3 regions of the Acidovorax sp. FHTAMBA genome follow, and region 1 is predicted to be linked to each of the others. Evidence: riboswitches for the same ligand, from Rfam matches in the RefSeq annotation. Region 1 holds a riboswitch; each other region holds the start of a gene.
The links. Region 1 has a riboswitch for glycine ahead of gcvT (glycine cleavage system aminomethyltransferase GcvT). Riboswitches for the same ligand answer to the same signal wherever they lie in the genome.
Positions count from the first base shown of each region.

Region 2: another riboswitch for glycine. It lies ahead of AAFF19_RS20990 (D-amino acid dehydrogenase); the one in region 1 lies ahead of gcvT (glycine cleavage system aminomethyltransferase GcvT).
Region 3: another riboswitch for glycine. It lies ahead of AAFF19_RS03625 (PBP1A family penicillin-binding protein); the one in region 1 lies ahead of gcvT (glycine cleavage system aminomethyltransferase GcvT).

Region 1 is NZ_CP152407.1:2,586,903-2,591,620, forward strand. Features, by position in the region: gene gcvP (aminomethyl-transferring glycine dehydrogenase) at 1-1,670, opposite strand, end outside; gene gcvH (glycine cleavage system protein GcvH) at 1,806-2,180, opposite strand; gene gcvT (glycine cleavage system aminomethyltransferase GcvT) at 2,270-3,415, opposite strand; glycine riboswitch at 3,466-3,592, opposite strand; glycine riboswitch at 3,614-3,696, opposite strand; gene AAFF19_RS12230 (TRAP transporter large permease) at 3,872-4,718, opposite strand, start outside.
Region 2 is NZ_CP152407.1:4,500,484-4,505,201, reverse strand. Features, by position in the region: gene AAFF19_RS21005 (PhnD/SsuA/transferrin family substrate-binding protein) at 1-60, opposite strand, end outside; gene AAFF19_RS21000 (sulfite oxidase) at 277-1,488, shown strand; gene AAFF19_RS20995 (cytochrome c) at 1,490-1,828, shown strand; gene AAFF19_RS20990 (D-amino acid dehydrogenase) at 1,883-3,202, opposite strand; glycine riboswitch at 3,293-3,412, opposite strand; gene AAFF19_RS20985 (YXWGXW repeat-containing protein) at 3,645-4,139, opposite strand; gene AAFF19_RS20980 (hypothetical protein) at 4,273-4,653, opposite strand; gene AAFF19_RS20975 (AarF/ABC1/UbiB kinase family protein) at 4,679-4,718, opposite strand, start outside.
Region 3 is NZ_CP152407.1:776,923-781,640, reverse strand. Features, by position in the region: gene AAFF19_RS03625 (PBP1A family penicillin-binding protein) at 16-2,394, opposite strand; glycine riboswitch at 2,555-2,644, opposite strand; gene AAFF19_RS03620 (iron-containing alcohol dehydrogenase) at 2,713-3,873, opposite strand; gene AAFF19_RS03615 (VOC family protein) at 4,085-4,498, shown strand; gene AAFF19_RS03610 (tripartite tricarboxylate transporter substrate binding protein) at 4,619-4,718, opposite strand, start outside.

The sequences.
Region 1 (4,718 bases):
GCGCGCAGTTGTTCGTCCAGCTCCTTGTAGCCCTGCAGCTGGTCTGCGGGTGCAAACGGGTGCACGTTGGCAAACTCTGGCCAGGTGATCGGGATCATCTCGCTCGTGGCGTTGAGCTTCATGGTGCAGCTGCCCAGCGGGATCATGGTGCGGTCCAGCGCCAGGTCCTTGTCGGACAGCTGGCGGATGTAGCGCAGCATGCCGGTCTCAGAGTGGTGCGTGTTGAACACAGGGTGCGTGAGGTAGCGGCTGGTGCGGCGTAGCGCCGCGGGGATCAACGACTCCACACCGTTTTCAAACGCATCAAACGTGGGCAGGGCCTGGCCGTCCTTGGCGAAGATCTTCCACAGCAATTCGATGTCGGCCCGCGTGGTGGTTTCGTCCAGCGAGATGCAGAGGTACTCTTCGAAGTAAATCCGCAGATTGGCGCCCATCTGGATTGCGCGAGCAGCTATGGATTTGGTAGCGGCTCCGGTGTGCAGGCTCAGCGTGTCGAAGGTCGCCTGCTCGCGCACCGGGGCGCCCAGCTGCTTCAGGCCCTGGGCCAGGATGGCCGTGTAGCTGGCCACACGCTGCGCAATGCGCTGCAGGCCTTCGGGGCCGTGGTACACAGCGTACATGCTGGCGATCACGGCGGGCAACACTTGCGCGGTGCAGATATTCGACGTGGCCTTTTCGCGGCGGATGTGCTGCTCGCGCGTTTGCAGGGCCAGGCGGTAGGCAGGCTTGCCATGCGCGTCCACGCTCACGCCCACCAGGCGGCCGGGCAGGCTGCGCTTGAAATCGTCGCGGCAGGCCATGTAGGCCGCGTGCGGGCCACCGGCGCCCATGGGCATGCCAAAACGCTGGGTGGTGCCCACGACGATGTCGGCACCCCATTCACCGGGCGGCGTGATCAGCGTGAGGGCCTGCAGGTCGGCTGCGGCGATGAAGGCGGCTTGCTTGGTGTGGGCTTTTTCCACGTCGGCGCGCAGGTCGTCAATGCGGCCGCTGGTGGCGGGGTACTGGGCCAGCACGGCGAAGTAGTCGCCATTGAGCGCGGCATCCCATTCGGCGGCGGAATTGGCCAGCAGCACCTCGATGCCCAGCGGCTTGGCACGGGTCTGGATCACCTCGATGGTTTGCGGGTGGGCATCACCGGCCACCACAAACACATTGCTTTTGCTCTTGACCGAGCGCTTGGCCAGCGTCATCGCCTCGGCGGCGGCGGTGGCCTCATCGAGCATCGACGCATTGGCAATGGGCATGCCGGTCAGGTCGCACACCATGGTCTGGAAGTTGACCAGCGCCTCCATGCGGCCCTGCGAGATTTCGGCCTGGTAGGGCGTGTAGGCGGTGTACCAGGCGGGGTTTTCCAGGATGTTGCGCAGGATGACGCCCGGCGTGTGCGTGCCGTAGTAGCCCTGGCCGATGAAGCTTTTGAGGACCTGGTTCTTGGCCGCCAGCGCCTTGAGTTCGGCCAGCGCCGCGGCTTCCGTGATGGGCGCGGGCAGGTCCATCGCGCTGCTGCGGGCGATGGAGCGCGGCACGATGGAGTCAATCAGCGCCCGGCGCGACGCCTCGCCAATCACGGACAGCATGTGGGCTTCATCCGCTGCGTCGATGCCGATGTGGCGGGGCAGGAATTCGGCGGCGTTCTCCAGAGCGGAAAGGGGCAGGGCGGCGGTCATGGGCGGGCGTTCGGGTGCTATTAAAAAAGAAGCTGCTGGCGCTTGTTGCTTGGTTGATTCAGCGTGTTTTATGGCTGAAAGCCAATGAAATCAAGCGCAGGCAGCTATGGTTTTTCTATGAAAGCGTCAAGGCCCTCAGGCGCTGGCGGCAAAGGCTGAGTAGGCGGCTTCGTCCAGCAGCGCATCGAGCTGGCTGGCGTCGCTGAGCTTGACCTTGAAGAACCAGCCGGCATTGAGCGGGTCGGAGTTGGCCAGCGAGGGGTCGGCGCGCAGCGCTTCGTTGACTTCCACCACTTCGCCGGAGACGGGCATGTACACGTCAGCCGCAGCCTTGACGGACTCCACCACGCCCGCGACATCGCCCTGCGCAAACGTGGCGCCGACGGCGGGCAGATCTACGAACACCACGTCACCGAGGGCATCCTGGGCATGCACGGTGATGCCGACCACGGCCGCATTGGCGTCGGCGACGTTGATCCACTCGTGGTCTTTGGAAAATTTGACGGTCATGGAAAGGCTCCTCAAGCAATGGGGAAAAAAATGAAGGAATCTGCAATGTAGCGGGCGCAGGCGTGGTCGGCACGCAGCGCCGGCGGAAATCAGCCACGGAAGTAGTTGGCGGGCACAAACGGCAGGGCGCGCACCTCCATCGGCACGGCCTTGCCGCGCACGATGGCGTTCACGCGCGTGCCGATGGCTGCAAAGGCGGGCGCCACATAGCCCATGGCCACGGGCTCGTTCACCGTGGGCCCCAGCAGGCCGCTGGTGACTTCGCCGATTTTTTGCCCATCGGTGCTTTGCAGCTCGGTGTGTTCGCGCACCGGTACACGTTCCAGCGCGACCAGGCCCACTCGCTTGCGCTGCAGGCTGGCGGGGTTGTCGATCTGCGCCAGCACCTTGTCGGCGCCCGGGAAGCCGCCAGCACGCGCGCCACCGGTGCGGCGCACCTTCTGGATGGCCCAGTTCAGGCCCGCTTCGGGCGGCGTGGTGGTGGTGTCAATGTCGTTGCCATACAGGCACAGGCCGGCTTCCAGGCGCAGCGAATTGCGGGCGCCCAGGCCAATGGGCTTCACTTCTGGCTGGGCCAGCAGCGCGCGGGCAAGGGTTTCGGCCTGGGCGGCGGGCACCGAGATTTCAAAGCCGTCCTCGCCGGTGTAGCCACTGCGGGTCACGAAGCAGTCGCAGCCTGCAATGCTGAATGCACCACCGGTCATGAACACCAGCTTTTCCACACCGGGCGCCAGGCGTGCAAGGGCAGTGGCCGCCTGCGGGCCCTGCAGCGCCAGCAGGCCGTGGTCGGGCATCGGCACCACCTTGCAACGCTGGTCGATGCGCGCCTGGATGTGCGCGATGTCGTCCACCTTGCACGCGCCGTTGACGATGACAAACAGGGTGGGCTCGCCGTCCACCACGCCCTGGTTGAAGAACATCAGGTCATCCATGACCGTGCCTTCGTCGGTGAGCAGCAGGCCGTAGCGCTGCTTGCCCACGGGCAGGTCGATCACATCCACGGGCATCAGGGTTTCGAAGGCTGCGGCGGCATCGGGGCCCACCAGCTTGAGCTGGCCCATGTGCGAGACGTCGAACAGGCCGGCGGCCGTGCGCGTGTGCACATGCTCGGCCATGAGGCCCGCGGGGTACTGCACGGGCATGGAATATCCGGCAAACGGCACCATGCGGGCGCCCAGCTCGGTGTGCAGGGCGTTCAGGGGCGTGGCAAGCAGGGGGGCGTTGGCTGACGACATGGCGGAACTCCGGGGCAAATGGGGGCCGTAGCCACCACGGTGGCCACGGGATTTGCCCTGCTGTCCGCTTTACCTGAGAGATTCGCCCCACTGCCCTGGCTGGCCGTGCGGTTTGCTCCTTCGGTGGATGGCCTCATAACGCGGTGCGGCGGGCCATCTCTCTCCAGCAAGGGAACGCCCGCATCACTGCGGGCGGTTGTCAGTCCTTTTGCCTGAGCGTTCGGCTGTTGCCTGCGCCTTCGGCGGTGCGGTGGCCCTTAGGGCTGGCACTCTCTCCTGACCGGGCGATTCTAGTGCAGTGTTTGACGCTTGATGGCGCAAACAAGAAAAATGGATTTTTGGCACTGGCAAGGCGCAAACCACAGCGATACCGGGCGGTATCGCGAGGATTTGCAACGCGGCCATGGCCGAAAAGACGTTTTCTTGCGTGCCAGAAAGCGTGAAACACTGCACTCGCTACTTTGCGTAGACCAGATCCCGCAAACCCAGCGACAGCTGCGGCACGTAGGTCACGATCATGAGGCACGCCATGATGACCAGCACGAACGGAATCAAATGCCCCACGATGCGGTCCAGCGATATGCGCGCCACCGTGCAGGCCGCAAACAGGTTCACGCCAAACGGCGGCGTGATCATGCCCATGGCCAGGTTCACCACCATGATGAGTCCGAAGTGCACCGGGTCCACACCAAAGTGCATGGCCACCGGTGCCAGGATGGGCGCCAGCACAATGATGGCGGCGCTGGTCTCGATGAACATGCCGATGATGAACAGCGCCGCGTTCACGCCCAGCAGGAAGAGCGTGGGCGACTGCAGCACCGCTTCCAGCCAGCGGCCAATCGCATCGGGTACACCCGCACGGGTGATGAGAAAGGCAAACAGCCCGGCGTTGGCAATGATGAACATGATCACGGCCGACGAGATGGCCGACTTGCGCAGGATGCCGAACAGGTCCTTGATGCGGATCTCGCGGTAGATCACCACGCCGATGACGAGCGCATAGAACACCGCCACAGCCGATGCCTCGGTGGGCGTGAAGATGCCGCCGTAGATGCCGCCCAGGATGATGACCGGCATCAGCAGCGCCCAGCCCGCCTGCAGCGTGGCCCGGCCCAGGGGCATGCGGCCGTCACCGTCGTTCTTGCCCCAGCCCTTCCATTTGCAATAGGCCCATACGAAAAGCATCAATGCGCCACTGATAAGAACGCCCGGGCCAAAGCCTGCGATGAACAGCTCACCGATCGACACCTCGGCGCTCACGCCATACAGGATGAGCGGAATCGAGGGCGGGATGATCACGCCC
Region 2 (4,718 bases), 1.9 Mb from region 1:
CAGGAGCAAGCTCATCAGCGCAGCGGCACGGGGGCGTATGGGCTTCTTCACGGCGGTCATGGCGTCATTCCTTGTAATGTGCAAACGAACCGTCAAATATGCGCACTCAGCACGACGTGTCTACGAATGTTTCCATGTTTTTGCATGTTTTACGTTCGCTAACGCAATGTTTCACCCCTGGTGCCCAGGTGGTCTACAAAATGCCGTTTGGTCGCGACGCGCCCTGGTGGCTGCGCCGTTCCTGCCGTCCCCCTTTTCATCTTTGGAGACCTTTCCATGAACGATTTCACCAACCTGCCGCGCCGACACATGCTTGCCGGCAGTGCCGCTGCTTTGAGTGCCCTGGGCCTGGCGGGATGGGCCGGGGGCGCGCGGGCCCAGCAGGCGGCTGCCGCCGCCAAGCCCTTGCCGGCCTACGCCAACTGGAAGACCCCCGACGCGCTGATCGTGCACAGCAGCAACACCCTGGAGACGCGCCGCTCCGCATTCGGTACCAGTGTCATCACCCCTTCGAACCAGCTTTATGTGCGCAATAACCTGCCAGCGCCCGATGTCGCTGTCCTGAACGACCGCGACGCCTGGTCGGTGTCGATCGAGGGCGTGAAGAACGCCCGCAGCCTCACCGTGGCCGAGCTCAAGACCCTGGGCGTGGAAACGGTGGCCACCGTGCTGCAGTGTTCTGGCAACGGGCGTGGCTTCTTCCCCAGCAAGCCCAGCGGCACGCCCTGGCAAGTGGGCGCCGCTGGTTGCGTGGTGTGGAGCGGCGTGCCGTTGCGCAACGTGGTGGCAGCTCTTGGCGGGCTGGCAGACGGAGCTGCCTACCTGACCGGCACGGGCGGTGAGAAGCTGCCCGAGGGTGTGGATCCGCTCTCCGTGCTGGTCGAGCGCTCGGTGCCCGTCAAGGCGCTGGATGACGCGCTCCTGGCCTGGGAGATGAATGGCGAGCCGCTGTCACTTGCACACGGCGGCCCGCTGCGGCTGGTGGTGCCCGGCTACCAGGGTGTGAACAACATCAAGTACGTCAAGCGCGTGGCCTTCACCAGCGCACAGTCGCAGGCGCGCATCATGTCGCACGGTTACCGCATGTCGCCACCGGGCTCCAAGGCCAGCCCCGACCAGCCCTCGGTGTGGGAGATGGGTGTGAAGTCCTGGATCAACGGCCCGCTGCCCGACAAGGGGGCGATCAAGCCCGGTCAGGTGCAGGTGCACGGTGTGGCCTTTGGTGGCACGCGCAGCATCAAAAGTGTGGAAGTCTCGGTCGATGGCGGCAAGACCTGGCAGGCTGCCCGGCTCATCGGGCCGGACCTGGGCCCCTTCGCATGGCGGCAGTTTGCATTGCCTGTGCGCCTCGATGCGGGCACCCATGTGCTCACCAGCCGCGCCACCGACACGGCGGGCAATGTGCAGCCCGAGCAGCGCGAGGAAAACCTGGGCGGTTACAACAATGCCAGCTGGCGTGACCACGCCGTGACGGTCACGGTTGCCTGAAATGGTGTGGTTCTTCCGGGCCCGCAGCGCCGGGCTTGCCCTGGGGTTGGCCAGCGCCTGCGCGGCGGGCTGGGCTGCCGACCCGGCCGAACTGGCGCGCGGCAAGGAGCTTTTCACCAAGATCCAGCCCGCCTGCGCCGTGTGCCACACGCTGCAGGCGGCCGGTGCCGAGGGCCAGGTGGGCCCGGTGCTGGACGAGCTGAAGCCTGATGCCGGGCGCGTGCTGCGCGCGCTGAAGGCAGGCATCGGCGTGATGCCCTCCTATGCCGAGCGCATGAGCGAGAAGGACATGCAGGCGGTGGCGCAGTTTGTGGCCCATGCCACGGGCGCGGCCAAGTAAGCGCCGCGTTTCATGGCGGTTGCAGCGTTACCTTCGCTGCAACCCGGCGCAAATTCAGGCCGCGGTGCGCGACGGCACCAGCGCCGCCCCGGCTGCGCGCCCTTGCAACCCCTGGAACGCAAAGTCCACCTCGGGCACCCGGCCACTGACGATGTCGGCCAGCGCCTTGCCCGAGCCACAGGCATGTGTCCAGCCCAGTGTGCCGTGGCCGGTGTTGAGGAACAGGTTGCCCACTTTGGTCTTGCCAATCAGTGGCACATTGCTCGGCGTGGCCGGGCGCAGGCCGGTCCAGAACTGGGCCTGGCTCGCGTCGCCCGCGCCGGGAAAGAGTTGCTCCACACGCCGCACGATGGCCTCGCAGCGCACCTGGTTCAGATTGCGGTCGTAGCCGTTGAGTTCGGCCGTGCCTGCAATGCGCAGGCGGTCACCGCCGCGTTCGCTGGTGTAGCGCGAGAACACGAGCTTGAACTCGTCGTCCGTCAGGCTCACCTGGTGCGCCATCGATGCGTCCTTGACCGGCATGGTCACCGAATAGCCCTTGGCCGGGTAAATGGGCAGGCGAATGCCCAGTGGCTGCGCCAGCAGCGGGCTGAACGAACCCATGGCCATCACAAACGCATCGCCGCGCACGCGCTCGAAGCGGCCCTCGGCGTTGGTCACTTCCACATGGTCAATGCGGCCGCCTGCCTCGCGCAGTGCAGTGATGTGGTGGCCCATGCGGAACTGCACGCCCGCTGCCTCGCACAGCTTGGCCAGTTCGCGGGTGAACAGGTTGGCGTCGCCCGATTCGTCCTCGGCCGTGTAGGTGGCGCCCGCCAGCTGCGGGCGGATGTGGGCCAGCGCGGGTTCGAGGCGCACGGCTTCGTCGGCGCTGATCACCTGGCGCTCGCAGCCGAGCTGGCGCATCTGCTCGGCCGGTGCCAGCGCGCCGTCGAATTCCTTCTGGTTGGTATAAAAGTGCAGGATGCCCTGCGTGCGCTGGTCGTACTGGATGCCGGTGGCGGCGCGCAGCTGCTGCAGCGTGTCGCGGCTGTAGGTGCCCAGGCGCACGATCTGCTCGATGTTGTGGCGGGTGCGTGCCGGAGTGCAATTGCGCAGGAACGACAGGCCCCACAGCCACTGGCGCATGTCGGCGCGGATGCGGAACAGCAGAGGCGCATCTTCCTGGCCGAGCCACTGCAGCACCTTCAGCGGGGCACTGGGGTTGGCCCAGGGCTCGGCATGGCTCACCGAGATCTGGCCACCGTTGGCAAAGCTGGTCTCGGCGCCGGGCGTGCCCTGGCGGTCGATGACCGTGACCTCATGGCCGAGCTGCTGCAGGTAGTAAGCCGATGTCACGCCGAGCAAGCCGGCGCCCAAAACGATCACGCGCATTTTTGAAGCCTTTTAAGGGTTCAGCGCTTGATGGACATGCGTTGGCAGCTATTATTTAAATAGCAACAGCTGGCGCGCGTCTGCCAAGCTGCCGCTCCCCCTGTCCTTGGTACCTGAGAGATTCACCGCGCAGCCCACATGGCGCGCGGTTTGCTCCTTCGGTGCGCCACCACGCCAGGTGGGGTGGGGCGGCTCTCCAGACGGCTTTGATGAATGGTTGCAGTACGGAACCTGAGCGTGTATGGGAGTTTGCGCCTTCGGTGCAGTGGCGGGCCTCCAGCCCGTCCTGCTCTCCTGCGAGGCCGATTCTAGGGGTGAAGCCATTGCTTCAACCCGCCTTGCCGCGCTAATGCACCGCAATCGTTGCTGATGCAGGCGACGACCCGCCCCCACGCACCCGGGGGCCGGGTGGTGCGTTGGCGCGGTGGTGGTTCAAGCGTGCTCACTGGCGGTAGGGGTTGTCCGGGCGGCGGTCGTGGCGGTTGGGCACGCCGTCACGGTCGCGATCGCCGCGGTGGGCCATGCCATCACGGTCCCGGTCGCGGTGGTCGCGGTCATAGCGGTTCGGGACGCCATCACCATCGCGATCCCAGCGGCTGGGGCGCAGCTCCCAGCGGCCACCGTGCTCGACCCAGCGGGCCTCACGGTAGTGGTAGCCGGGCCGCGCCTTGATCCAGTGGCCCTGGTTCCAGACATGGCGGTGGCCGCGCCATTCCCAGTGGCCAGGCACCCACACCATATTGCGGCGGGGGCGCGGCATGACTTCGTAGCGTGCGGGCGGAGGCGCATGCTGCACCACCACAGGCGCCGGGCTCTGGTAGTGGCGGGCTTGTCCCGACTGGATGACAACGGTGGCGCTGGTCTGTGCCTGCGCCACCCCTGCGGCACCCAGCGAGAGCAGTGCGATGGAAAGGGCGGCGATTGCGTTGCGGGCCATGATGATCTCCTTGAGAAAGGCTCCCTGCGGAACCGGAGACTTCATCGTGCAGGCCCATCGTCAAGCCGCTGTAGGCAGATTGCGAAGTCTTGTGAAGTTGTGTTTCTCTGCGCGAGCCGGTTGCCCTGGCCCCTCAATGCCACGCCACCAGCGCGGCAATGGCGAGCAGCGCGGCCCAGGCCGGGTGCCGGCCGCGCGTGGCGCCGAGCACCAGCAACGCGCTGGCCAGCAGCGCGACCACGGCAACCTGGGCCAGCCACGTGCGCAGATCTGCATCGGCAGGTGCGTTGGCCAGGCGCCACAGCAGGGCACTCAGGGCCCAGCCCAGGATGGAGGCCAGATGCCATGTGGCCCAGAGAATGCGCACCTGCCATTCCCGCAGCACGGGGTGCCCGGCCGTGGGCACCATGCTCCGTGTGCGCAGCGTGCGAAACACCATGACCTCGCCCAGCACCGAGTGCACCACGCCCACCAGGGCCAGGCCCCCGGCCGCCATCATCAACAGCATGTTCATGCAGGGGTTCCTTTTTGTGAAGGATTCAGACGACCGGTCTGGTAGCGGCTTCGTCGCCATCCACT
Region 3 (4,718 bases), 1.8 Mb from region 1:
CAATTTTGATAGCTGTCAGCGCATATCCATCCATCGCCAGAGGCCATTTTCATCCCTATTTTCCAGCGCCACGGCCGAATCGCGGCGCCTCTCCAGGCCGCATTCGAACGGGCTTTGCACAAAGGCGGTACGGTCATCCACGCAAGTACCAAACACGTATTCGGGGTACAGGTAGTCGTCGCCAAAGCGCATCAGGTCGAGTGGCATGGTGCGCAGCACCGGCTTGCGCCCCTGCACGGCCACGGCCATGTAGTCCGTCCATACCGGCAGTGCCTGCGTGCCGCCGGTGTGCCGGCCCAGGCTGCGCGGCTGGTCGTAGCCCATCCACACGACCGAGGCCACGCCCGACGAGTAGCCTGCAAACCACACGTCGCGCGCGTCGTTGGAGGTGCCGGTCTTGCCCGCCACGTCGGGGCGGCCCAGCGCCCTGGCGCGCCTGCCGGTGCCGTGCTCGACCACGTCGCGCAGCATGCTGTCGAGCACGAAGGCGTTGCGCTCGGACACCACGGCGGCGCGGGGCGATGACCCTTGCGCCTCGTACAGCACCTCGCCGCCGCGCTCGCTCACGGTGCGGATCAGCCGGGGCTGTACCAGCGTGCCACCATTGGCAAACACGGCGTAGGCCTGCGTCAGCTGCAGTGGCGTGACTGCGCCCGCGCCCAGCGCCAGCGGCAGCCGGGCCGGGTTGAGCGCGGGGTCAAAACCAAAGCGGGTGGCGAACTGCTGCACATACTGCACTCCGGCCGCTTCCATCAGGTTGACCGCCACCATGTTCTTGGAACGCACCAGGCCGCGCCGCGCGGAAATGAAACCTTCGTAATTGCCACCATAGTTGCGCGGGCTCCAGGCGGCGCGACCGCGTGCGGCGGGGGTGACCACGCGCTGCGTATCGTCGACCAGCGTGCCCGGTGCATAGCCCTTCTCCAGCGCGGCAGAGAAGATGAACGGCTTGAAGGTGGAGCCGGGCTGACGCAGGGCCTGCACCGCATGGTCGAACTGGTTCAGTGCGTGGTCGAAGCCGCCCGCGAGCGCCAGAATCTCCCCGGTGTCCGTGTCCATGGAGACCAGCGCCCCTTCCATGCCGGGCAGCTGCGCAAGGCTCCACTGCTGGCGTGCGTCGGCCACCACGCGAATCACCGCGCCCGATGAAATGCGCCGCTGCGTGGGCGTATCGGGCGCCAAGGCCTCGCGGGCGCTGGCAGTCAGGCGGCTGCGCGGAATCTGCACGCGCGTGCCGTCGCGCAGCAGCGCAGAAATGCCGCCCGCCTGCGACGCCTCGCGCACCAGGGCCACCCGCAGTTCACCGCTGTCCCGGTACGGCGCCAGCGCTGCACTCAGGGCCCGGGGGTGGCCGTTTCGGGCGGCCTCGGTGTGCGATAAGCGTGCCTCGGGGCCCGCATAGCCCTGCGACGCCTGCGCGCGCAGCAGCCCGGCGCGCAGCGCGCGCGTGGCGGCCTGCTGCTCTGCCAGGCGCAGGGTGGTGACCACATCCAAGCCCAGCGAATACGCCGCTTCTCCAAACCGGTCCACCACCATCTTGCGCGCTTGTTCCACGGCAAACGCTGCGGCAGGGTCGATGGAACGTGGCTGCGTGCGCAAAGCGAGCACCTCGGCACTGGCCGCGTCGTAAGCGGCGGTGTCCAGGTAGCCCAGCGCGTGCATGCGCTGCAGGATGTATTGCTGGCGCACGGTGGCGCGTTCGCGGTTGGCCACCGGGTTGTAGGCCGAAGGCGCCTTGGGCAGGCCGGCCAGCATCGCGGCCTCGGCCACTGTCAGCTCGTCCAGCGTCTTGTCGAAGTACACCGACGCGGCCGCTGCAAACCCGTAGGCCCGCTCGCCCAGGTAGATCTGGTTCATGTACAGCTCCAGGATCTTGTCCTTGCTGTACATGGCCTCCAGCTTGTAGGCCAGCAGGATCTCCATGAGCTTGCGGCTGTAGGTTTTGACACGGCTCAGAAAGAACACCCGCGCCACCTGCATGGTGATGGTGCTCGCGCCCTGGGCGTGCTCGCCAGACACCACATTGCGCAGCGCAGCGCGCGCCAGGCCGGTGAAGTCCACCGCGCCGTGCTCGTAAAACCGCGCATCCTCAATCGCCAGCAGCGCCTGGCGCACGTGCGCCGGTATGTGGCCAATGGGCACGAAATCGCGGCGCTCTTCGCCGAACTCCGCCAGCAGGCTGCCGTCGGCGGCATAAATGCGCAGGGGCAACATGGGGTCGTAGTCGGCCAGGTGGTCTACCGTGGGTAACTGTTGCCACAGCAGGTGCAGCACCCAGGCCCCACCGGCGCTGCCGGCCAGCACCAGACCGGCCAGGAAGCCGCAGAGAAATTTGAGCGCCGAGCGCTTATTGGGCGCCACGGCAGGCGCGGCAGCAGAGGGTGATGAAGACATCCAGAGGGATTTCGGGCTGAGCAGTACCCGTCGATGACGGGCCTGCGGCGCCTCTCCCCCTGTCCTTGGTACCTGAGAGTTTCAGCTGCGGTGGCAGCCAGCCCCTTCGGTGGGCCCCCGCCCGCGTTGCGCAGTGCGGCGGCCTCTCTCCAGTCGGCGATGGTCTCTTGCGGTCCGGTGTGCCTGAGCGATGATGGGAGTTTGCGCCTTCGGCGGGGGCGGTGCCGCCCCTCTCTCCCGCAAGATAAGGGTTTACTCTAACCCACGCGCACAAACCAAACCCGGCCCCAAGGGTATTGACGGCCCTGGGCGGGCCGCTTACAGGGCGGCTTCGAGGATGCGACGGCTCACGGCGGGCGTGATCTCGCGCTGCTCGCCCAGCTGCACCATGCCATGCGCTTCGAGCTGCGCCACCACGGTGGTGACCACCTCGGCACCCAGACCGTAGCCCGACAGGCGCGTGGCGATGCCCATGCTTTCAAAGAAATCACGCGTGCGCTCGATGGCGGCGGTGATGCGCTCGTCGTCGGTGCCCGTGGTGATGCCCCACACGCGCTCGCCGTACTGCAAGAGCTTTTCGCGCTTGGCCACCCGGCGCTCGTTGAGCAGCGCGGGCAGCACGATGGCCAAGGTGCGCGCGTGGTCGATGCCGTGCAACGCGGTCAGCTCGTGGCCGATCATGTGCGTGGCCCAGTCCTGCGGCACGCCGGCGCCGATGAGGCCGTTGAGCGCCATGGTGGCGGCCCACATCAGGTTGGCGCGGTCGTCATACACCGGCTCTTGTGCTGTCAGCAGGCGCGGGCCCACCTCGATCAGCGTCTGCAGGATGCCTTCGGCAAAACGGTCCTGCACGGGCGCGTTGACCGGGTAGGTCAGGTACTGCTCCACCGTGTGCACAAACGCATCCACCACGCCATTGGCCAGCTGCTGGGGCGGCAGGGTGTAGGTCTTGGTGGGGTCGAGCACCGAGAACTGCGGGTAGGTGTGCCGGCTGCTGAAAGGCAGCTTGGCCCCCTTGGCGCGGTGGGTGATGACGCTGCCGCTGTTCATCTCCGAGCCTGTGGCGGGCAGCGTGAGGACAGCACCAAACGGCAGCGCACTCTTCACGTTGCGGCCGTATTTTTCAAGGATTGACCAGGGCTCCCCCTCCAGCGGAACGGCGGCCGCGATGAACTTGGTGGCGTCGATCACCGAGCCGCCGCCCACGGCCAGCAAAAAGTCAAACCCGCCCTCGCGGATCTGCGCCACGGCCTTCATGCAGGTCTCGTAACTCGGGTTGGGCTCGATGCCGCTGAAGGTGGCGTGCTGGCGCTCGCCCAGCGCGGCGCGCACTTCGGTCAGCGTGCCGGTCTTTTCGGCGCTGGCGCCACCCACGAGGATCAGCACCTTGGCGGCAGCGGGCACGAGCTTGGCCAAGTCGGCAATGCGGCCTTGGCCGAAGGCGATGTGGGTGGGGTTGTGGAAGTCGAAATTCAGCATGGGATGAGTGTTTCTGGTGGGGGCTGCCTGCAGGGCGCTTGCCGCTGGCGGGCCGGGAACAACGATTGTGCGGCGCCGCCACGCGGAGCACCCGTCACACGCGCGATAACCCCACGGGTGCCGCCGTGCCACTGCGCCATTCAAAATACTGTCTATATACACAGTATTCGGGTATAAATCGGGACACCATTTTTTGGAGGAGCCCCTGCCCATGCTGGACCACATGACTTTCCGCGTGACCGACATCGCCCGCGCCAAGGCGTTTTACAGCGCCGCCCTGGCGCCATTGGGTTACACCCTTTGTTTTGAAGGCAACTACGGCGCCAACATGCTGGGCCTTGCCTACGCAGACCCGTCCGAGCCGGATGGCAAGAAGGCCGATGTGTGGTTCATCGACGGCCCCTCGCCGTACGGTGGTCCACCAGCCACCGCAGGCTGCCACCTGGCGTGGCGCGCCCAAAGCCGCGCACAGGTGGACACTTTCTACGCCGCCGCCATCGCCGCCGGGGGCAAGGACAACGGGGCCCCGGGCCTGCGGCCCGACTACCACGCGCACTACTACGGCGCGTTTGTCATTGACCCGGAAGGCAACAACGTAGAGGCGGTGTGCCACCTGCCAGGGTAAGGCAGGCCGGCGGCGCCCGAAGTGGGCGCATTTCTGACCCCTGCGCCCGTGGACCTGCCGTTGCCAGACCACCGGGTGCGTCCCGCATCGGGAGATGCGGCAGCACCGCTGCGCAAAGGGTCAATCCAGCTTCACCCCCGCCGCCTTGATGATCTCGCCCCAGCGCTTGGACTCGGCCCGCGCCATGGTGCGGAACTGCTCGGGCGTGCCGGGCAGGGCT